Regions from separate parts of the Photobacterium sp. GB-72 genome, predicted to be linked through region 2. Evidence: riboswitches for the same ligand, from Rfam matches in the RefSeq annotation. Region 2 holds a riboswitch; each other region holds the start of a gene.
What was found. A riboswitch is a leader RNA that binds a small molecule or an ion and turns the genes downstream of it on or off. The one in region 2 is predicted to bind lysine.
Positions count from the first base shown of each region.

Region 1: it holds a riboswitch for lysine, as region 2 does, so the genes downstream of both, C9J40_RS02025 (Na+/H+ antiporter NhaC family protein) here and lysC (lysine-sensitive aspartokinase 3) in region 2, are expected to answer to the same signal.
Region 3: it holds a riboswitch for lysine, as region 2 does, so the genes downstream of both, C9J40_RS11545 (Na+/H+ antiporter NhaC family protein) here and lysC (lysine-sensitive aspartokinase 3) in region 2, are expected to answer to the same signal.

Region 1 covers NZ_PYNV01000001.1:468,455-476,120, reverse strand. Annotated here, with positions in the region: gene rnd (ribonuclease D) at 1-771, shown strand, start outside; gene minE (cell division topological specificity factor MinE) at 824-1,087, opposite strand; gene minD (septum site-determining protein MinD) at 1,094-1,906, opposite strand; gene minC (septum site-determining protein MinC) at 1,931-2,635, opposite strand; gene C9J40_RS02040 (YcgL domain-containing protein) at 2,857-3,135, shown strand; gene C9J40_RS02035 (lytic transglycosylase domain-containing protein) at 3,143-4,111, shown strand; gene C9J40_RS02030 (H-NS family nucleoid-associated regulatory protein) at 4,346-4,741, opposite strand; lysine riboswitch at 5,103-5,283, shown strand; gene C9J40_RS02025 (Na+/H+ antiporter NhaC family protein) at 5,370-6,968, shown strand; gene C9J40_RS02020 (thymidine kinase) at 7,131-7,666, shown strand, end outside.
Region 2 covers NZ_PYNV01000004.1:5,013-12,678, forward strand. Annotated here, with positions in the region: gene metH (methionine synthase) at 1-1,679, shown strand, start outside; gene lysC (lysine-sensitive aspartokinase 3) at 1,759-3,129, opposite strand; lysine riboswitch at 3,231-3,415, opposite strand; gene C9J40_RS06670 (alanine--glyoxylate aminotransferase family protein) at 3,654-4,772, shown strand; gene C9J40_RS06675 (PglL family O-oligosaccharyltransferase) at 4,826-6,565, opposite strand; gene uvrA (excinuclease ABC subunit UvrA) at 6,643-7,666, opposite strand, start outside.
Region 3 covers NZ_PYNV01000009.1:36,565-44,230, forward strand. Annotated here, with positions in the region: gene C9J40_RS11520 (DsrE/DsrF/TusD sulfur relay family protein) at 1-85, shown strand, start outside; gene C9J40_RS11525 (5-carboxymethyl-2-hydroxymuconate Delta-isomerase) at 265-606, shown strand; gene C9J40_RS11530 (cystatin domain-containing protein) at 733-1,125, shown strand; gene C9J40_RS11535 (Qnr family pentapeptide repeat protein) at 1,226-1,876, shown strand; gene C9J40_RS11540 (VOC family protein) at 1,936-2,376, opposite strand; gene C9J40_RS11545 (Na+/H+ antiporter NhaC family protein) at 2,495-4,075, opposite strand; lysine riboswitch at 4,161-4,334, opposite strand; gene ccoP (cytochrome-c oxidase, cbb3-type subunit III) at 4,471-6,669, opposite strand; gene ccoO (cytochrome-c oxidase, cbb3-type subunit II) at 6,666-7,274, opposite strand; gene ccoN (cytochrome-c oxidase, cbb3-type subunit I) at 7,267-7,666, opposite strand, start outside.

The DNA.
Region 1 (7,666 bases), on a different contig from region 2:
GCATTAGTGAAAGAATACGTTGGTGTTGAGCTTGATAAAGGCGAAGCGCGTACCAATTGGCTTGCACGTCCATTAACGGCAAAACAACTCGATTATGCCGCTGCCGATGTTTATTACTTAAAACCGTTGTTTGAAAGTTTATTAGCTAAGGTTGAAGAACGGGGCTATATGGAAGCATTACAGCAAGAATGCCTATCTGTAATACACCGCCGTATTAAGCCCGTTGATCCAGAAAAAGCGTATCTTGATATTAAAAACGCATGGCAGTTAAACCCACAGCAACTTGCTGTTTTGCAAAAAGTTGCAGCTTGGCGAGTACGTGAAGCGCAGAAACGGGATATCGCATTAAACTTCATTGTCAAAGAATTACATTTATGGAAATTAGCGCGTTTTAATATTAAATCACGAGCTGAGCTTGAGAAAGCAGATTTTGAGCCAATGGAGATCCAACGTCACGGTAACCGTTTATTGAAAATGGTGCATGATTGCGATCGTATTGCAGCGCAAGATTATCCCGCGAAAATAGAGCGTTTGGTTGATTTCCCACATTATAAGCAGATGGTAAAATCCATCAAAGACGTAGTAACAGATGTTGAAAAAGAGACAGGTTTAGCGCCTGAGTTCTTAGCTTCTAAAAAGCAGATCCACCAAGTATTATCTTGGGCATGGAAGTATCAGCGTCAAGATGAAAAACGTCCTGAAATGTTGAAAAACTGGCGTTGTGATTTATTTGAGCAACGTGTATTAAAGTTATTAGACGAAAAAGCCTAATTGATTACTACGTCCTAAAAGAAAAAACCCGCCATCTGCGGGTTTTTTTGTATTAACGTTCTTCGTCAGGTAACGTCACGTTAAGTTCGAGTACGGATAAATCTTCCTCTTTATGATCAAGGTTCACAGACACTTGATTTGGGTCGATTTGAACGTACTTACTGATCACATCTAAAATATCTTGTTTTAGCTGGGGTAGGTAGGCTGGAGCCGGTTGTCCAGCACTACGACGTTCAGCGACAATAATCTGTAACCTTTCCTTTGCTACATTCGCTGTTTTCGTCTTTTTCGGGCGGAAAAACTCGAGCAGTGCCATATAAAGTTAGCCTCCAAATAAGCGTTTTAGGAAGCCTTTCTTCTCTTCCTCTAAGAATTTAAATGGGCGTTCCTCACCCAATAAGCGTGCTACTGTATCTTCATAAGCAATGCCAGCATCAGATTCTTTATCGAAAATAACGGGCTCACCCTTGTTAGATGCGTTTAGCACAGCTTGGCTTTCAGGAATAACACCTAAAAGAGGGATGTGTAAAATTTCTTCAACATCTTGAACGCTTAGCATTTCACCTTGCGTTACACGTGTCGGGTTATAGCGTGTTAGTAGTAAGTGTTGTTTAACTGCGTCTTTACCATCTTCTGCTCGGCGAGACTTAGAATCTAGAATACCTAAAATACGATCAGAGTCGCGAACAGAAGAGACTTCAGGATTCGTTGTTACAATCGCTTCATCAGCAAAGTAAAGTGCCATTAAAGCACCAGTTTCAATACCTGCTGGAGAATCACAGATAATGAAATCAAAATTCATTTTATCCAAGTCATTTAAAACACGCTCAACACCTTCACGAGAGAGTGCGTCTTTATCACGAGTCTGAGATGCAGGTAAAACAAAAAGGTTATCAACACGCTTATCTTTAATTAATGCTTGGTTCAGATTTGCTTCGCCGTTGATAACGTTCACAAAGTCATAAACGACACGTCGCTCACAACCCATAATGAGATCAAGGTTACGTAGACCAATATCAAAATCGATAACCGCCGTTTTTTTACCGCATAATGCTAGACCAGATGCAATGGCTGCGCTTGAGGTTGTTTTACCAACGCCGCCTTTACCTGAAGTAACAACGATAATTCGTGCCATTTACTAAATTCCTTATTAAAACTTTTATAAAGCAAGGTGCTCGATGCTAAGCGTATTATCAGTAATTGAAATTACAACACCCTTGCCCCAGAACTCATCCTGAATGTTATCACTTAGCCAGTAGTTTCCTGCAACTGAAATTAGTTCAGATTGCAAGTTCTGACAGAAAATTGTCGCTTCTAGGTCTCCGTTGGCTCCAGCTAATGCTCGACCACGTAACGTACCGTAAATATGAATGCAACCATCAGCAATAATTTCAGCGCCCGCACTCACATGGTTGAGAATGACAAGGTCACGATTTTTAGCATAAATCTGTTGACCAGAACGAACAGGAGTGCGAATGATAAGTGCGGACTCTCGGCCTTGAACTGGCTGAGAAGATGGCTCAGCCTCAGTAGATTCTACTGTTGTTTTTTCTTTCACCGTGCGTGCGGCATTCATAATAGCAAATCCAGCAGATTTTGCTTGATTTTGTAACGCTTGTTCTTTACAACCGCTGATACCTACAGGGATCATGCCCGCGTCGACAATTGCTCGTTTTAATTGCTCAAAATTAATATCTTTGCCTGCATTAGAGATATCGATAACAACGGGAGCTGATGCAAAGAAATTAGGTGCGAGTTCAATTTTTTCTTTTAGGTGATCGGTCGCTTTTTTGATATCACCATCAATTAAATGAAGCGCAGAGAGCGTAAATGAGCTCCCTTTAAGTTCAGTCGTCTTGGTCATGGTATTTATTATGGTTAATGTTTAAATTAACCATTCTTGTTGATTATCACAAAGGTACTAGCATGGTATATTCCCGAGCAGTTAGGGGCAAGTTATCCTTGCTTTGACATGGGAAATTCAGACAAAAGTCTCATCCTGTAGGGGGAAAAATAAACCAACGGGGAATGATACGTTAAAATAGCTGTCTGAAAGAATAAGCTTTAACAAATAGGTGAATTGAAATGTTGTGTGCAATCTATAAAAGCTTAAAAAAAGATAACACATATTTATATGTAAATAAGAAAGATGATTTCTCCGATGTGCCTGAAGTATTAATGAATACATTTGGTAAACCGCAATTTGTTATGGTGATAAAGTTAGAAGGAAGAAAGTTAGCCTTGGCCGATGTTGAAAAAGTAAAAGAAGCATTAAAGACCGTTGGTTTCTATCTTCAAGTTCCACCGCCAGTAACAAATTTATTGGATCAATATAAAGCCGAGAAAGCCGGCAGAGCTAATTAAGGTTATTATGCATAAGCGTTTTATATCGGCCGTTGTGGCCTTAGGACTAGGGATTTCCTCAACAGCTTTTGCTGCTGATGAAGGGTTTAACGCATATATAAATAAATTAAAAGCAGAAGCGCGTAGTAATGGTATTTCTGAGCCTATTCTCGATTCAGCTTTTAAAGGCATTACATTTACTCATCGTGCAGTAAAAGCAGATAAAAACCAACCTGAGAAAAAGTTAACATTAGATCAATATATTCCACGCGCTGTACCTGACTGGAAAGTAAAACAAGCACGTCGTTTATATCAAGAGAATAAAACAACATTAGATCGGATAGGTAAAGAATACGGCGTACAACCACGTTTTATTGTTGCGTTGTGGGGGGTTGAAAGTAACTTTGGTAAATTACAAGGTAATTACCATGTTGTTGAAGCATTAACCACGTTGGCTTATGAAGGTCGTCGTGAAGCATTATTTCGTAAACAAGTGATGGCGGCATTACAAATCCTTCAAGAAGGACATATTACGATTGATGAGATGAAAGGATCATGGGCAGGGGCGATGGGTCAATGCCAATTTATGCCAACATCTTATTTAACCTTTGCGGTTGATGGTAATAATGATGGTAAAGCTGATATTTGGAATACTAAAGCGGATGTTTTTGCATCTGCAGCGAATTACCTAAAAAAATCAGGTTGGAATGATAAATATACTTGGGGACGTCAAGTTAAGATCCCATCATCATTATCGCCCGATTTAAAAGGTACGGGTGTAGAAAAAACCAAAACACTAGCACAATGGCAAACACTCGGTGTTCGTACTATGAGTGGTGGGAATTTACCCAAAGAAGACATTGATGCATGGTTAATTCAACCTGATGACGAACATGGGCGTGCTTACCTTGTTTATGGTAATTACCAAACATTAATGAAATGGAATCGTTCTCATTATTTTGCTTTAGCTGTCAGCCATCTTGCTGATCGTATCTAATAGCTATAACCAATAATAAAAGGTTATCTGTATTGAAAGTCAGGCACTACTGCCTGACTTTTTATTTTGATATGTGTTTTCTATATTTAAAAGCGAATAAATATTTGCCTAGACATATCTTTAAGCAATTCGAAAACAGCGTTGTTTAGATTGATGTCTATAATTCTTGGTTCATGACAGTATAAAAAAAGCCCAACTAAGTTGAGCTTTCTAAATATATGGTAGGAAATGAAATTAGATTTCAAATTCTTCTAAAGATTTACCATTTTCAAGTGCTTGCTTAAGCGCGCTTGGTGTACGGCCTTGGCCTGTCCACGTTTTTTCTTCACCGTTTTCATCGATGAATTTATATTTAGCTGGACGTGCAGCACGTTTTGCTTTTGGTGCTTTTGAAAGGCTTGCTAACAATTCTTCAGGGTCGATACCATCAGCTAATAGCATTTCACGGTATTGAGCTAGTTTTTCATTACGCTCATTTTCTTTTGCTTGTTCTTCTTCTTCAGCTTCAGCACGTTCTTGAACAACGGTAGTTAATTTCTCTAAAGCTTCTTCTAGTTGCTCTAAAGTATATTCACGAGAAAGTGCACGAAGACTACGAAGGTTTAAAAGTGCTTTCATTGCATCAGACATTTTTATATTTCCTGTTATTTTTAACTAACTGTAAATAATAATAGCAGTGTCGAATCATTTATTACAATAGTAATGCTTTTATTCATTATGTCAAAACACTTTAAACATTCTTTATTGTTAATTGTTAATAATAGCGATATTCGTATTTTTATAAAAATACGAATATCGGATTTATGCTTAATAGATGTTTAAATGGTTACAAAATGAAACATATCTGCTCGTAGGTTCATAATATTTAATGAGTGAAGCTATACTTAGATAAGATTATATTTATAAAGCAATGTTATTTTTTCTGTTGTTAAATGTTTCATGTGATGTTGTTGCAAATAATGAAACATTACGTAGAATAATCGCAACCTTGATGTAAGGTAGAGGCGCGTTATCTAATAGTAATTAACAAGAGGGTGAAACCAATGACGGTTAATGAAAGGAGCTAATGCCGAAGTAAGAGTGACGTCAAATCCTTTTTCTGGGGTTGTATTGAATAAGTGCAACACTGCCATAGTATATAATCATATTCACTATGGAGCGCTACTGTGAAAAGAGAAGAGCCAAGACGTTCTTCAAATATGGTTAACCGCCATGTTATCCAGTAGATCTCCAACCTAATTCGGTTGTCTTTGAGATCATGAATTTAGTAGATTACTCCCATTCATTAGTATCCATTATTCCTCCTATTGTTGCGTTAGGGTTAGCGATACTTTCTCGGCGTGTGTTAGTTTCTCTTGGTGCGGGTATCGTATTAGGAGCACTTTACTTAAATGACTTTTCATTTAACCATTCAGCTTCTTATTTAGGAGGCACTATACAAAACTTATTCATATCTGATGGTGGTATTAATACCTGGAATATGAGTATTGTTTTATTCCTCATTATATTAGGCATGACGACAGCATTGTTAACATTGTCTGGTGGTACTCGTGCATTTGCTGCATGGGCACAAACAAAAATTAAAACGAAAAGGGGCGCGAAACTGCTTGCTGCCTTTTTAGGCGTGTTTATTTTTGTTGATGATTACTTTAATAGTTTAGCGGTGGGTTCTATCGCTCGTCCTGTAACGGATCGCTATTATGTATCTCGTTCTAAATTGGCTTATATATTGGATTCAACAGCCGCTCCAATGTGCGTTCTAATGCCGGCATCGAGTTGGGGTGCGTATATAATTACGTTAATTGGCGGTATTTTAGTTACGCATGGAGTAACAGAATATACACCTTTAAGTGCCTTTTTAACGCTAGCGCCAATGAACTTCTATGCTATTTTTGCTTTAGCTATGGTTTTTGTTGTGTCTTGGTTCCAATGGGATATTGGACCAATGAAAAAACATGAGATGGCAGCAATGCATGGCCGTGGTTTTGATGAAGGCGGTGATGTTGATGAACAAGCAAAAGATTTAACTGACGAATTAGAAATTGTTGAAAGTACGAAAGGTAAAGTTGGCGATTTAATTTGGCCGATTGTTATTTTAATATTTGCCACGTTCTTTTTTATGGTTTTTACAGGCTATCAAGCATTAGCAGCAGATGGTAAATCTTTTGCTCTGCTAGGTGCGTTTGAAAATACTGATGTCGGTAAGTCACTTTGTCTTGGTGGTTTATTTGGCTTAGTTGCTGCGATTATTCCAGTCATTCGCCAGCGTATTGCATTTAATGAAGTTATTCGCACATTATGGATTGGTGCTAAATCCATGTTTGGTGCGATTTTAATTTTATTATTCGCGTGGAGTATTGGTAGCGTTATTGGTGATATGAAAACGGGTCAATATTTATCAACCCTTGTACAAGGGAATATTAACCCTATGTTATTACCGATGATCTTATTTTTATTATCAGGCGTGATGGCATTTTCTACAGGTACGTCGTGGGGCACGTTTGGCATTATGTTACCTATAGCTGGTGATTTAGCTGGGGCAACCGATATTACCTTGATGTTACCAATGCTAGCGGGAGTATTAGCAGGCTCTGTATTTGGTGATCACTGTTCACCGATTTCAGATACTACAATATTGTCTTCAACGGGGGCACGTTGCCATCATATTGATCATGTCGCAACGCAACTTCCTTACGCAGTTTCTGTCGCCTTTGTTTCTACTATTGGCTTCCTTGTGCTAGGTATGACTGATTCATTACCCGTAGCCTTCATCGCGGCTATAATTACTTTTATTATGGTTTGTGTGTTGTTTGCTTGGTTATCACGACGTACTTATGTCCCAACAGTAAAAAGCTGATTTTATCTCTGTTCTTTTAAGCCCATACACTTTTCATGAAAAAGAGTATGGGCTTTTTTGTAACTAATGTGTACTTGTTAAGTCTATCACTTTTCATTGTGAGTGAATTTCTGTAGCATCGGCGCAGTTTTTTTAAACCAATCGTATTACTAGGGAATCCTCATGGCCCAAATGTATTTCTATTACTCTGCAATGAATGCAGGGAAATCGACCACATTATTGCAATCCTCGTTTAATTATCGCGAAAGAGGAATGACCCCCGTTATTTTTACTGCTGCGATTGATGATCGCTTTGGTGTGGGTAAAGTCAGCTCTCGTATTGGTTTAGAAGAAGAGGCTGAGTTATTTAATGCAGAAGATGATTTATTCGAACGATTAAAAGCGTTATCAGATAAAGGTAAAATTGATTGCGTATTAATTGATGAATGCCAGTTCTTATCTAAAGCGCAGGTGTATCAATTAACGGAAGTGGTCGATAAACTCGATATTCCGGTTTTATGTTACGGCTTACGTACAGACTTCTTAGGTGAACTTTTTGAAGGGAGTCGTTACTTATTATCGTGGGCGGATAAGTTAGTTGAATTAAAAACAATTTGTCACTGTGGTCGCAAAGCAAACATGGTGATCCGTCAAGATGAAACCGGTCGTGCTATTGCTGATGGTGAACAAGTTGAAATTGGTGGCAACGCACGTTACGT
Region 2 (7,666 bases):
ATGCGCTAGTTAAAGGTATAACCGAATTTATTGTTGAAGATACTGAAGAATCTCGTCAGAAAGCCAGTAAACCACTCGAAGTGATCGAAGGGCCATTAATGGCTGGGATGAACGTTGTTGGTGATCTATTTGGTGAAGGTAAGATGTTCTTACCGCAAGTCGTAAAATCGGCTCGAGTCATGAAGCAAGCTGTTGCCTATTTAGAGCCGTATATTGATGCTGAAAAGCAGGCTGGACAAACCAACGGTAAAATACTTCTAGCAACCGTTAAAGGCGATGTTCACGATATTGGTAAGAATATAGTCGGCGTTGTACTGCAATGTAATAACTACGAGATTATCGATCTTGGAGTGATGGTGTCATGCGATAAAATTCTAAAAGTCGCCAAAGAAGAAAACGTCGATATTATTGGCTTGTCGGGTTTGATCACGCCATCGCTTGATGAAATGGTCCATGTTGCCAAAGAAATGGAGCGACAAGGATTTGATATCCCTTTGCTTATCGGTGGTGCAACAACTTCTAAAGCCCACACGGCGGTTAAGATTGAGCAAAACTACAATCAGCCAGTAGTGTATGTATCTAATGCATCACGCGCAGTAGGTGTTTGTTCTGCGTTATTGTCTGATGAACAAAAGCCAGCGTTTGTTGAGCGTTTAAACCAAGAGTACGATGTGGTACGTGAGCAACATGCGCGTAAGAAACCACGTACCGCACCTATTTCGTTAGAAGAAGCACGTGCTAATGCGGTTAATATTGATTGGCAAAATTATACGCCGCCAGTACCGAAAAAAGCCGGTGTTCACACCTTCACTGATTTCCCTGTAGCTGAAATTCGTAAGTATATCGATTGGACGCCATTTTTCATGACGTGGTCATTAAGTGGTAAATACCCAACGATTCTTCGTCATGAAGTTGTGGGTGAAGAAGCGACTAAGTTGTTTAATGATGCTAATAAAATCTTAGATGAGATCGAGAAAACAGGCATGATTAAAGCTAACGGTGTGTGTGGTTTATTCCCTGCCAATAATGTCGGTGATGATATTGAAGTGTACACAGACGATAGCCGAACTGATGTTTTAACTGTGCTGCATGGTTTACGTCAGCAAACCAAAAAGCCGAAAGGTCCTAACTATTGTTTATCTGACTATATTGCGCCTAAAGAGAGCGGCAAGGCTGATTGGATTGGCGCTTTTGCGGTAACAGGTGGGATTGGTGAATATGACATTGCTGAGCAATTTAAAGCAAAAGGTGATGATTACAATGCCATTATGGTACAGGCTGTTGCGGATCGATTAGCGGAAGCCTTTGCTGAATGTATGCATGAAATGGTACGTAAAGATATTTGGGGTTATGCAGCTGATGAAAATCTGAATAATGACGATTTGATCCGAGAAAAGTATCAAGGTATTCGTCCTGCACCTGGTTACGCCGCATGTCCTGAGCATACCGAAAAAGGTGCTATTTGGCAGTTACTTGATGCTGAGAAAAATACTGGCATGGTACTAACGGAAAGTTACGCAATGTGGCCTGGTGCTGCCGTTTCGGGATGGTATTTCTCACATCCTGATTCTCGTTACTTTGCGGTTGCTCAGATCCAGCAAGATCAGTTAGAAAGTTATGCTGATCGCAAAGGTTGGGATTTGATCGAAGCTGAGAAATGGTTAGGCCCAAATCTTTAATGCTTAATCAATCGTTAAAAAAGGCGCTCAATGCGCCTTTTTGTTTATCGGAACTTTATTTGGGTTAGTTAGAAAGAGCTTATTCCAACAAAGATGCGTGCAGTGTGCGAACCACGTCTTTAGCTTCATCTTCATTAATTAAGAAACATAAATTATGTGGGCTAGCACCGTAGCAAATCATACGAAGGTTATGATCTTCTAGCGCGCCAAAGATATCTTTTGCTGAGCCTTTCGTATCACTCATTTGGTTACCGATAAGTGCAACCAGTGATAGCCCTTGCTCGACGTCAACCACACATAATTGGCTTAATTCTTCAACGACTTGAAGCGGAAGCGTTGGCGCACCGCCACCCGTATCAGTTTGATCTAAGGTCAGTGAAACGCTGACCTCTGAGGTTGTGATGAGATCAACTGAGATTTTATGTTCAGCCAAGATACGAAAGACTTCGGCTAAAAAGCCATAAGCATGGAACATATTTAAGCTCGTGAGTGTCACCATGGTTTGGTTGGCACGTAATGCGAGTGCTCTAAATAGTGGCGCTTCTTCAACGGATTGTCGGATCCAAGTACCGCCTTGCTCCGGTGCTTTTGATGAACCAACAAATACAGGGATCTGTTGACGAACAGCTGGTACTAGAGTTGATGGGTGTAAAATTTTAGCACCAAAGTTTGCCATTTCAGAAGCTTCACTAAAACTGATCTCTTTGATCGGTTTAGCGGCTGATGTAATACGTGGATCGGTAGTGTATAAACCCGGTACGTCCGTCCAAATCTCTAATGTGCTAGCATTTACGGCTTCTGCGATTAAAGCGGCACTATAGTCACTTCCCCCACGACCAAGTGTTGTCGTAACACCCTGGCTGTTTGATCCAATAAAGCCCTGTGATACCACGATATTATTGTCTAATAGTGGTAATAATTGCTCAGTCGCTAATTGCTTAATTGTTTCTGGCTGTGGGATCGCTTTACCAAATTGATCATCAGTACGCATGATGGAACGAATATCTACACGTACAGCTGGGGCGTTTAGCTCGACTAATATTTGACTAAAAAGATGGGTTGAAAGCAGCTCGCCATGGCTAACAATTTGATCGGTCAATTGTGCAGAGGTTGTTGATGCCGCATGTTCAGCTAAGGTTGCGATGTTATCAAGTAGGCCGTAAATAGCGTCTTGAATATTTTCTGGGTGCTGAAGTTGATCAAGAACATCTTGGTGGGTTTGGGTCAGTGTCTGAATGCGCTGTTGGCGGGTCGTTGAATCGCTCACGCCATTGGCAAGTTCTACCAGAATATTCGTGACACCAGAGCAGGCGCTGATTAACACAATTTTAGTGTCTGGATTAGCAATAACAATGGCAGCACTTCGGCTCATTGCGGTGTAATCAGCAACACTGGTACCGCCAAATTTTGCGACAGTGAGTGAATCTGAATGTGTTGCAGCCTTGTCCATAATTAATTTCTCCCTAAATAGTAAACACATCACAAGGTAGGCTATTTTTTCGGGAGTATTCCCGACATCCTGTCAGGAGAGCATAAGAGGTGAATAGTCACTCACCCAGAAGCTCCCCACCAATGTCAATCATTGACCTTGGTGACAGCTAGAAGGATTCAACCTTCATAGCCGATATAACTCATCCCCTAATCAGTTATACCTCGGCGTTACTCTCCCTCTCATAATGGCGATTGGATGGGGTCCTGTCATTATGATACCTAGGTAACGCTCCTCTTCCGTTTTAAGTCGTACTGTTTGAATAATAAGTGCTTGAATAAAATATCATCTTATTGAATAAGATTCATCACCCTGTTGTCAAATGGAATATGACAATTTATTTACATATGATATTTCGTCAATGTGTGTCATGGGATCGGTATAGGTCGCTTGCACCAATGAAAGGGCTCTAATACTCTAAAATAGATAGCAACGCGTTCCACATAAAAATATCGACAGGGACAATGACTTTACGGAGCAAAAGAATGACAATTACCAGCTTTATCCCACCGCATCGAACCCTCATGGGGCCGGGACCATCAGATATTTATCCGCAAGTATTACAAGCGCTTAGTCGTCCTACGGTAGGGCACCTTGATCCATTATTTATCGGTATGATGGATGAATTAAAACAATTGTTGCAATATGCCTTTCAAACCCAAAATGCCTTTACTATCGCTGTTTCAGCGCCAGGTAGTGCAGGAATGGAAGCCTGCTTTGTTAATCTCGTTGAAGCTGGGGATAAAGTACTAGTTTGCCGTAATGGCGTTTTCGGGGAACGGATGCGGGAAAATGTCGAGCGTTGTGGTGGTGTTGCTATCGTTGTGGATAACGAATGGGGGGCGGCGGTTGATCCTGATTTAGTGGATCAAGCGTTACAAAACGATCCTGAAATTAAAATTGTTGCTTTTGTACATGCCGAAACCTCAACCGGCGCATTGAGTGATGCGAAAACATTGGCGGAAATTGCCCGTAAACATGATTGCTTAACGATTGTTGATGCGGTGACATCACTTGGTGGTGTTCCTTTGCTGGTGGACGAGTGGCAATTAGATGCGGTTTATTCAGGTAGCCAAAAGTGTTTGTCCTGCACGCCGGGGTTATCGCCATTAACGTTTTCTCAAAAGGCGATTGATAAGATCCAACGACGTAAAACCAAAGTACAAAGCTGGTTTTTAGATCAAAGTTTGGTGCTAGGTTATTGGAGTGGTGAAGGTAAGCGTTGCTATCACCATACTGCACCTGTAAACAGTTTATATGCGTTGCATGAAGCCTTGGTATTATTGCAAAACGAAGGGTTAGAAAATGCATGGCAGCGCCATCGAAATGTCCATGAAGAGCTTAAAGCAGGGCTTGAAAAGCTTGGGATCCAATTTGTGGTAGAAGAAATGTCACGTTTGCCCCAACTCAATGTGGTTTATATCCCTGAAGGCGTTGATGATGCTGAGGTACGTAATGAGTTGCTGCAACGTTACAACTTGGAAATCGGAGCAGGTTTAGGTGCGTTGGCAGGTAAAGCGTGGCGTATCGGTTTGATGGGCTATGGTGCGAGAAGTGAAAATGTTGCGCTGTGCTTAAAAGCGCTAGAAACCACATTGAAGTAATTTATTGATGAGTAAATAAAAATGGCTACCAATTGGGTAGCCATTTTTTATAGTTATTTAGCAGCAGACGTTGCCTTTGCTTCGCTGTTTTGCTGCTCAAAATTTAAAGATGGGAATAAGAACAGCGCTTCATCTCTGATTTGTGATGCTTGCTCTTTATTGCCGAGGGCATCGTAAGCAAGGATCAGGTTTTGATACAGCGCTGGTCGCGGCCACGTTTTCGCTTTCTCGGTTGCCCATTGAATATAGTCTTCAATTAGTGCTGGCTTATTACTGCTAATTCCGAGTTGCAGTTGGGTCAGTTGTAAATCCCAATCAAAACGGTTTTTCCACGACCATGGATTATTCACCTTAAGTAAGTATTCAATATTTACTGGTCGAGTGGTTTCAAATTTAGTTAACTGCCAACCTGAATACAGGGTCGTTATCATAAAGCTAGAGATAAAAATTGGTACAATAAGTGCGAAAACTTTCAGCCCTAGTACGTAGCTTAATGATTGGCGATGATATTTGGTGGTGAGGTTATCTACCCAAAATATCAGTATGATAAAGATCAGCCAATGGACTAATGAATGGTAGAAAGGATACTCAAGTTGGGTATGCAGAACGATAGGGAAAAACAATCCGATTAACGCTAATTGAGTACCAGCAGGCGCCTTTCTTATCTTTATTATTACTGCAAACGCAGCAAGCAATAAACCGATAAGTGGCACAATACCGCCTTCGTCAGCCCAGAGAAGTAACTCGTTATGTGGGTGATCTAAGCTCGGAACACCTGCATGCTGCGCTGGATCTTCATTGTGCCATAACGCAGTTTGTGTGATGTAAGCGGCTTCAAACTTTCCGTAGCCATAACCTGTTAGAGGCTTAGTTGTAAACATGTCATAGGCTTGTGGGAAGTGGATTGCTCTTAAACTTTCTAAACTGGTGCTGTTTTCTTTTGGTGACCAATTCTCTGTTGATGAAATATTCCATGCCAAACAAAGCCCTAATGTAACCATTAACAACCATAAACGTTGAGCTTGTTTTGCGGCAAAGCGACGTAAATACGGCAGCATTAGTACTATACCGATAATTGCGCCTAGCCAGCCTGTACGAGAGTTCAATACCACTAATATTGGAATCGTTAGTATAGGTGTTATCAGCAAAGTGACATGTTGCCATGACCATTTACCGCGATATAGCGGAATACGTGCTAATAGATACGTACCAATCACAAGCCCTGTTGCAAGAAAACTCGCCATCACATTTGGTTGTTGAAAAATACCATAAGGGCGGTTAGCGATAGTGTCATAGCCGATAGGGTTCTTTGCTGGGATCCAAAGGTATTGGTACCACGCAAATATGGCTTCAATGAGTACCCCAATTAAAATAAACCATAACAAACGTTGGCGTTGCTGGTGGGTAAAGACGAATTGCTGCAAGCTGACAAAAAACAGAAATCCAGCCCATAAGGTAAACAAGCGATTAAACGCCGCTCCAGCATCAGCATTGGAATAAAAAATGGGGATAGTCAGCAGTACACAACAAGCAAACAATAATAGTGTCAGGCGTGAATAACGCCAGATTTGTTGGCGACAAATTTCAAGTAAGCCGAAGGAGATAGCAAAACTAAAAGGGATCCAAACTGCAGCATTAAACGAGAGTTCAAGCCCTGAACCACCTGGATTGTGTTGGAAGTAGTGCATTGCAACAATGAAAATAACACCGATTGTTGCAAGGAAATAGCGTACCAATGGTTTAGAAATCCGTTTCTGTTCTAATCTGGTACCTTCGAGTTGTAACACTGTCATGGTTGTTCCTGAGTATGAATAAGCAAACAGGCTGAGTAAAATCAGCCTGTTATCATATGTTAGCGTGTTTTCATATTCTAACCTAGTAGCGGTTTAAGGAACCTTGCTGTATGTGAGCCTTTTACTTTAGCTACATCTTCAGGTGTTCCTGTTGCAATGATCTCGCCACCACCACTGCCGCCTTCTGGACCAAGATCGATGATCCAATCTGCGGTTTTTATTACGTCTAAGTTATGTTCGATCACCACAATGGTATTACCTTTATCACGCAATTTATGCAGCACTGTTAATAGCTGCTGAATATCGTGGAAGTGTAGTCCGGTTGTTGGCTCATCCAGAATATAAAGTGTCTTTCCGGTATCGCGTTTCGATAACTCTTTTGCGAGTTTTACACGTTGTGCTTCACCGCCTGATAAGGTTGTCGCCGCTTGACCTAAACGAATATACGATAAACCAACATCCATTAAGGTTTGTAACTTTCTTGCAATAGCGGGAACCGGATCAAAGAATTCTCGTGCATCTTCAACCGTAAGCTCTAACACTTCATCAATGGTTTTACCTTTGTAGCGGATCTCTAAGGTTTCACGGTTATAACGTTTTCCTTTACAGGCATCACAAGGGACATAAACATCGGGAAGAAAATGCATTTCAACTTTAATAACACCATCACCTTGGCAGGCTTCACAGCGACCACCACGAACGTTAAAACTAAAACGCCCTGGTTTATAACCACGGGAACGGGCTTCTTGAGTGCCTGAAAAAAGCTCACGAATCGGGGTGAAAATACCGGTATAAGTGGCAGGATTTGAACGCGGAGTACGACCAATCGGGCTTTGGTTAATGTCGATAACCTTATCGAAATGTTCTAGATCTTGGATCTCACGATACGGCGCAGGTGTGCCAGTTGTTGCACCATTTAATTTGTGATGAGCAATTTCAAAGAAGGTATCGTTAATAAGTGTTGATTTTCCTGAGCCAGAAACACCGGTAATACAGGTAAATAAACCAACAGGGATTTCAACATTGACATCTTTTAGGTTGTTACCGGTAGCGCCCAGTAGTTTGACGGTTTTTTCGGGATCAAACGGTGTGCGATCAGTG
Region 3 (7,666 bases), on a different contig from region 2:
ATTGCTCATTGAAGATTGTGAAATAGGCTCGTTAGATGATTTAGCAAGTTGGACACTAAAGGCGGAAAAAGTACTAACATTTTAATTGTTATGCTCAGTGATTTAACGTAACAGAAAAGAGCTATTTTTGTACAGGAATCACAGAAAGCAAAAGAACTCAGATATTAAATGTATTTATTATCAAAAAGCTGATCAAACTAAGAGTTCTCTTATTTATATATGCTAGTGTCATTAAATAAGCTATTCATATACAGGAGATAAGCTGTGCCGCATTGCATTATTGAATATGCCAAAGATCTTGAAACAGAGATTAATTTAAATGAATTAATGGCAACAACGCATTACGCGACGTTTAGTTCAGGGCTTTTTGATGAAGAAGATATAAAAACCCGTGCCATACCTTATGAGTTATATCGTACAGGGACAACCGAAAAGCCTTTCGTTCATATTACCGTAAGGGTACTTCCAGGTAGAGATCCAAAGCAAAAAGATAATCTATCGGAAGTCATCTTGCACCAAGTGGCAGCAATGTTTCAGAATGATATTTGCGTCACAGTCGAGATTGAAGATATTAATCAGCAATCTTATCGCAAGTATGTCATATAAAAATGCAAATATAATTGCTTTATATCATTACTTATAGCAATAAATCACCGTTCGAATAAAGTATATTTGCACTTAATCATGTTTTCTGTTGATATATATGCAGAAAATGTGAATTAGGATTTGATGATGAATAAGAAAGTTTTACTCATTGCTTTAAGCTCAGTTACATTAGTTGCATGTAATTCTGCAAAAGACGTAACTTCGAATGAGGCGAATATGCAAGAAAGTTGTAATTTTTCTCACGCAATCGTTGGTGGTTGGGCACAAGGTGACATAACACCTGAAGTGGAACAAGCAGCAAAAGACGCCGTTAAAGCAATCCCTGGTGAGCATCAGCTCGGTGAAATCTATCATGTAACACAGCAAGTGGTTGCAGGTATGAACTACTCAATTACATTTAGTATTGAAAATGGTGATTACTACAATGCGACTGTTTTCCATAGCCTACAGAATACTTATGATGTTAAAGATGTAAAACAAGTATCATCAGTAGCTTCGAATTGTGATGTTCATAAGTAATTAAATAATAAGTTCTAATAGATTGAGAAAGCGCTATTATTGAGCAATCAGTAATTGCGCTTTTTTTTGATCAGTCGCAGAGTAATAGAAGAGATAATGTATGCATGTTGTAGGTCAGTGCTATCAAGATGAAAGCTTTTCTAAACAAGAATTGTCCGAAGCTATTTTTGAAAGTTGTCAGTTTTATCGTTGTGATTTCTCACGTGCAAATTTAGTTGAAGCGAGTTTTATCAACTGTAATTTTATTGATGTGGGGGATGACAAAGGCTGTGATTTTTCCTATTCAAAGCTCAAAGATGCGAGTTTTAAGCAGTGTAATTTGTCAATGGCTAGTTTTCGTAATGCGCAGTGTTTTGGCATAGAAATGCGACAATCTAATCTCCAAGGCGTTGATTTTCAATATGCTTCTTTTGCAAATTATATTACCCATAACACTTTCTTTTGCTCGGCATTTATCACTGGCTGCAATTTACGTTATAGCAATTTCGAAGACATAAAATTAGAGCAGTGCGAACTGTTTGAAAACCGATGGAATGGGGCTAATTTGTTGGCAACATCGTTTAAAGGATCTGACTTAAGTCGCGGTGAGTTTTCCTCTGAACAGTGGGGTCAATGCGTTGTAGAAGACGCAGATCTTTGTCATGTGGATTTAGAGGGGGTTGATATTCGACGTGTGAATTTGAACGGTGTAAAAATTTGCGACTGGCAACAAGAGCAATTACTAAGTCAACTTGGCATTATTGTGCTTTAAAGGCTCTATAACTGTCGGTATTATCGAATAAAATAATACCGACAAACAAAAGCTATTTCTTACCATTCACCTTGGTTTTGCATCGAAGCCCAAGGTTCAGCGGGTTCTAGTGCGTCACCTTTTTGTAGCAGTTCAATCGAAATGCCATCAGGTGAACGAACAAATGCCATATGTCCATCACGGGGTGGGCGATTAATGACAACACCATTATTTTGTAAATGAGCACATAAATCGTAAATATTATCGACGGCAAAAGCGAGGTGACCAAAATTACGGCCACCAGTGTACGATTCTGGATCCCAGTTATAAGTTAGTTCTAATAAAGGCGATTGTGTTTCTTTTGCCGTTTCTGCCTGATTAGGTGCAGCTAAAAATACGAGAGTAAAACGTCCACGTTCGCTTTCTTTTCGTCGAATTTCTACCAAACCAAGCTTGTTACAGTAAAAATCCAGTGAAGCATCTAAGTTGCTCACTCGTACCATGGTATGTAAGTATTCCATTCTATTTCCTAGCTTTTATACAAAAAAATCCCCGTTGTCTAATACTTAGCATAAAGCAAATGCGTATTAAAACGAACGGGGATTATTAGATTTTATGATCTAATATTAATGTATTTATTTATGCTGTTACCGCTTGCAGTTGTTTCTTATGACGACGTAGGTGAATCGTACAACATGCAAGGAACCAAACAGAGCTTACTGCAATACCCGCAATTGTTGAAGATAAGATACCCATTGCCAAATAACCTAATAGTGCGCCAAAAGCGACAGTAATAGCATAAGGAAGCTGAGTCATAACGTGATCCATATGGTGACTACCTGCACCTGTTGCAGACAAGATACTTGTGCTTGAAATAGGTGAGCTGTGATCACCAAATACCGAACCTGCAAGTACTGCAGATAACATCGGCATTAATAGGTGAGCATCACTTGCTACCGCCATATCACCAGCAAGTGGCAACATAATACCGAACGTGCCCCAGCTTGTACCTGTCGCAAATGACATTGCACATGAAAGGATGAAGACTAATGCTGGTAGTAATTCCGTTGGGAACCCCCCTTTTGTTAAAGAGGCTAGGTATTGGCCTGTAGACATATCACTCACAACAGTACCGATCGTCCATGCAAAAAGTAGAATAATGATTGCAGGGATCATCGCTTGTACACCTTGAGGTGCCGCAGTTAACCAAGTCTTACGTGGCAGCTTTAAACGTAAAGCTAGAAGAATAGAAACAGCTAGGCTACATAAAGATGCATTAACCAATGAAGCACCTAGATCGGTATGCTCTAAAGAAGCAATTAAGCTAAAAGCCTCGCCTTTTGCGCTTAATACTTCAGCACCACTGATGATCATAAAGATAACGCTTGAGACTGTCAGTGTCAGAATAGGCAATACCATATCAATCATAGTACCTTGGCCTTCAGACTCAGTCGTGATCTCTAAACCTTTAGGGTGGCCTTTAGATTCATCCCATAGCTTACCTTCTTCTGCCCATGCTTCGTGTTGACGCATTGGACCAATGTTAAGTTGGAAGAAAATAACAACGATAACCATTAATAGCGTAAACACGGCGTATAAGTTCATTGGGATCATTTGAACAAACAATGAAATAGCACTGATATCGGTAATATGGTTTGTTACTAAAATACCGCTAAGAATAGCAATAATGTAAGCACCCCAAGAAGAAATTGGCGTGATAACACAAACAGGTGCAGCCGTTGAATCAAGTAAATAAGCAAGCTTTGCACGTGAGATATTGAAGCGATCTGTTACTGGGCGACAAATAGGCCCCACAGATAAGCTATGGAAAAAGTCATCAATAAAGAAAGCAAAAACCATTAAACCCGTTAGCATATTTGCGCTACGGCGATCTTTACAGCGACGAACACCCCATTCAGCAAATGCTTTAGTGGCACCTGTTGCCGTCATTAAGCTGATCAAACCACCGAGCAAAAGCATAAAGATGATCATATTAACGTTACCGCTATTTACAGCACCGTCTGCCCAAACAAGGCCTACAACTTTATTTACGATATATTGAAGCGCCGCTAAAGGGCTGTAATCATTAAGAAGGATTGCGCCTGCAACAATACCAAGGCCAAGTGATAACAATACACGTCGTGTAGTGATTGCTAAAACAACCGCCAGTAAGGGTGGTACAACAGATAGCAGGGAGTCAGAATATTGAACTAGATTCATGGATCTCTTAAACACCTATATTAGGTGGAGATCTACCGAAAGGATAGAGAAACAGATTTCAGGAGAAAAAATACTTCTTCGTATCCCTTAGGGTAGCGCTCCATAGACAAAATAACTATGGCAGTTCTGCACTTATTTAATGCAGACCCAGCGATTGTTGACGACACAACAAACACTTCGGCGCCGACTCCTTTCCCCAGACTTCAAAGGTGTCACCCTCCATCCGGATACTTTTAGGCAGCGCGCCTCTACTCAAAGGATTGAAATTTGATGATACCTATTAATTTTGCTTAGGCAATAAAAAGCAGACAGAAAATGCATATTAATTGTAAATATTGTTACTGTTGATGGCATGTTAACCAATTAGTAGCGATATATTCCATTTAGATAATCGCTCATTCTGTTATGCTATTGGGCTGATTTTGTTCTGGTGTTGTCATGGAGTGTATATTCCCAGCATAGCCACCTTTAATTAAATCTTTTCTTACCTCTGCTACTTCTTGTGGTGTAACAGGTACAGTTCTATCACCTAACTTATCGCGGACAAAGCTAATTAATTTCGCAAGGTTGGCATCACTGAGCACCGAGTTAAAGCTACTCATAGGCATAAAGTTACTGTCTTGTTCCATGAAGTTTGGCGATAAACCACGAATGGTAACGGCAATCGTATCGTAAGGATCACTGTGCATAATTATCCCGTTGTTAAGCAGCGTAGGGGCGATCCCTTTCCTACCTTTACCGTCTTTACCATGGCATGCACCACAGGTTTGCACATACACACCATATAGTTTGGCTTCGTTTTCAGGATCGTTGCTACTTAACGGTTTTAGCTCAACGGTTTGAATATCAACATTGGCTGGCACCAAGTCACCAAAGCCTGGTGGGTTAAGCTGAGGAACCGAGCTATCTAACTCGTTATATTTATCGCCAGTGATCAAGTATTCCGCAATGGCTGCGACGTCTTGTTCTGTCAAGAAACGGGTACTGTTTTGTACCACTTCCGCCATACCACCAAATGCGGTTCCTTTATCTGAATGACCCGTTTTTAAAAAGTCGGTTAGTGTTTTTACATCCCAACGATCTTGATATAGCTCTGTTGCGGTAATATTTGGGGCTTTCCAGCCATCAATCAAATTACCTTGGAATAGCTCTTTTTCTATCAAGGCTTGTGCAACGTTACGTGGAGTATGACATTCCGAACAATGGCCTAACCCCATGGTTAAATATTTACCCCGTTTCCATTGTTCGGTGGCATCTGCTGGGTATTGCAAAGGGTCGGTATTAAGAAAGGCAATATTCCAACCAAGTAGTCCTAACCGGATATTACTTGGGAACATCATCTTGTTTTCTTCATTACGAGTATTCACAAAATTAAGCGATTGCATGTAAGCCCAAAGTGCTTGGGTGTCTTCATCTGTCACATATTGATAAGACGAGTAGGGCATCGCTGGATATAGGTAGCCATGTTTGCCTTTACCTTTATGTAGCGCATCATAAAATTCATCGTAGGTGTAATCCCCAATACCATAGGTTGGATGTGCTGAAATATTGGTAGAATAAAGCGTGCCAAATGGCGTTAAAAATCCTAAACCGCCACCAAATGGTTCGCCACCTTCACCAGTGTGACAAGCAATACAATCTCCTGCATAAGCAAGGTATTGCCCTTTACTAACCATATCCGGATCAAGTGCTGCGAGTTTCTCGTTTTGTCTATTTCCTTGGTGGCGAATATAAGCCCCTAATGCTTGAATTTCGCTATCGCTGAGTTGCTCTTCAAAAGCAGGCATGAGATTGTTCAAGCCATATTTTACCGTTGAAATAATACCTTCAACGCTGCCATCGTGAAGCCAGATATTATCGGTTAGATTTGGCGCACCAATCGCAGTATTACCTTTTGCATTACTGCCATGACAAGCCGTACAGTTAGCATCAAATACGGTTTTACCGAGTTCAAGCTTGACCGCTGGCTCTGAGATAATGCGATTTTTTTCAAGTGAAGCGACATAATATGAAACATTCTCAATTTCTTCTTCAGTCAGAATATCTTTCCAACCAGCCATGACTCCGTTACGACCTTTAACAATCGAATGATGGATCGCCTCATCACTACCACCATAAAGCCAAACGGTATCACTTAAATTAGGGAAATGAAGCTGACCTTGTGCTTGATTTAAATGACAAGCCGCACAATGGGTTTGAAATAAAGCACGCCCAGCGACCACAATTTCAGGCGAGGTACTTAATGCTTGAAATGATGTATCACTATTAGGTACTTGGCTAATTTGTTTGGCTAATGAAGTAGTAGAGGTTGAAGCCGCTTCACTACTTGATTGCCACTTCATGAGTCCTTGCCAGTTTCCCATGCCAGGATAGAGCACCAAAAAAACGGCAGCGATAATGAAAGCGAGAAGATAAGAAAGAAGTAAAAGGTTTGGTACGGCGGCATCGTTTTCATCGATACCATCAAAGCTATCGACGGTTCGATTAGCGTTGGCTGCACTGTTTTTCTTCCAGTAGTACGCAACAACGACGATCATAATTGCGAGAAAAATAAGGGTTAGGATAATGACCCAACCACTCCAAAAAGTACTCATGGTCGTACTCCTTGATCTTGTCCCAGACTTTGTAGATAGGCGATTAATGCCTGTGCCTTGGTTTTACCTTTTACTTCTAATCGTGCCTGTTTAATTTCCTTATCAGTGTAAGGAACACCAAGCGTACGTAATGCAATTAGTTTTGCATCAATATCTTCACCATCAAGTACTTGTTCAAAGAGCCAAGGATAAGAGGGCATAATCGAAGTTGGTACAACATCACGAGGGTTTCTTAGGTGAATGATGTGCCATTGATCAGAATATTTTCGACCTAAATTAGTGAGATCAGGTCCAGTACGTTTTGAACCCCATAAATTGGGATGTTCATAAATATCATCACTTTCTCGGCTATATCGTCCATAACGTTTAATTTCTGCATTTAATGGACGTACCATCATGGTATGACAAGTATGGCAACCTTCACTGATATAAATATCACGCCCAGCAACTTCTAATGCGGTTAATGGTTTCGCGCTTGATTCAGCAATTAACTTATCTTGGTAAAAAAAAGCAGGAAGTACCCATACTAAGAATGAAAAGGCAGCAACCAAAGTTGTTGCAACAATAAGGATCACTACAGATGAGGTAAAATCTTTATTAATCATGAGTATCTACCTTTTCTGTTGCTGCATTTTGATGCTTAACTGATCTAGGTTTTGGCTGTTTTAGCGTTCTGTATAGGTTATAAATCATTAAAATTATACCTAACACAAACAACGCACCACCGATAAAGCGAACTAACATCCACGGTGCACTGAAGTTCATCGCTTCGACAAAACTATAGCTAAGAGAGCCATTAGCATCTTCTTTTAGCCACATATAGCCTTGTCCAATTCCAGCTATCCACAGTGCAACGGCATAAAGTACTATCCCAATATGCGCAAACCAGAAATGCCATTTAACTAAACGATTTGACCACAATTGCTCGTGACCATATAAACGAGGAATAAAGTAATAAAATACGGCAATGGCAGACATGCCAACCCAACCTAGGGCT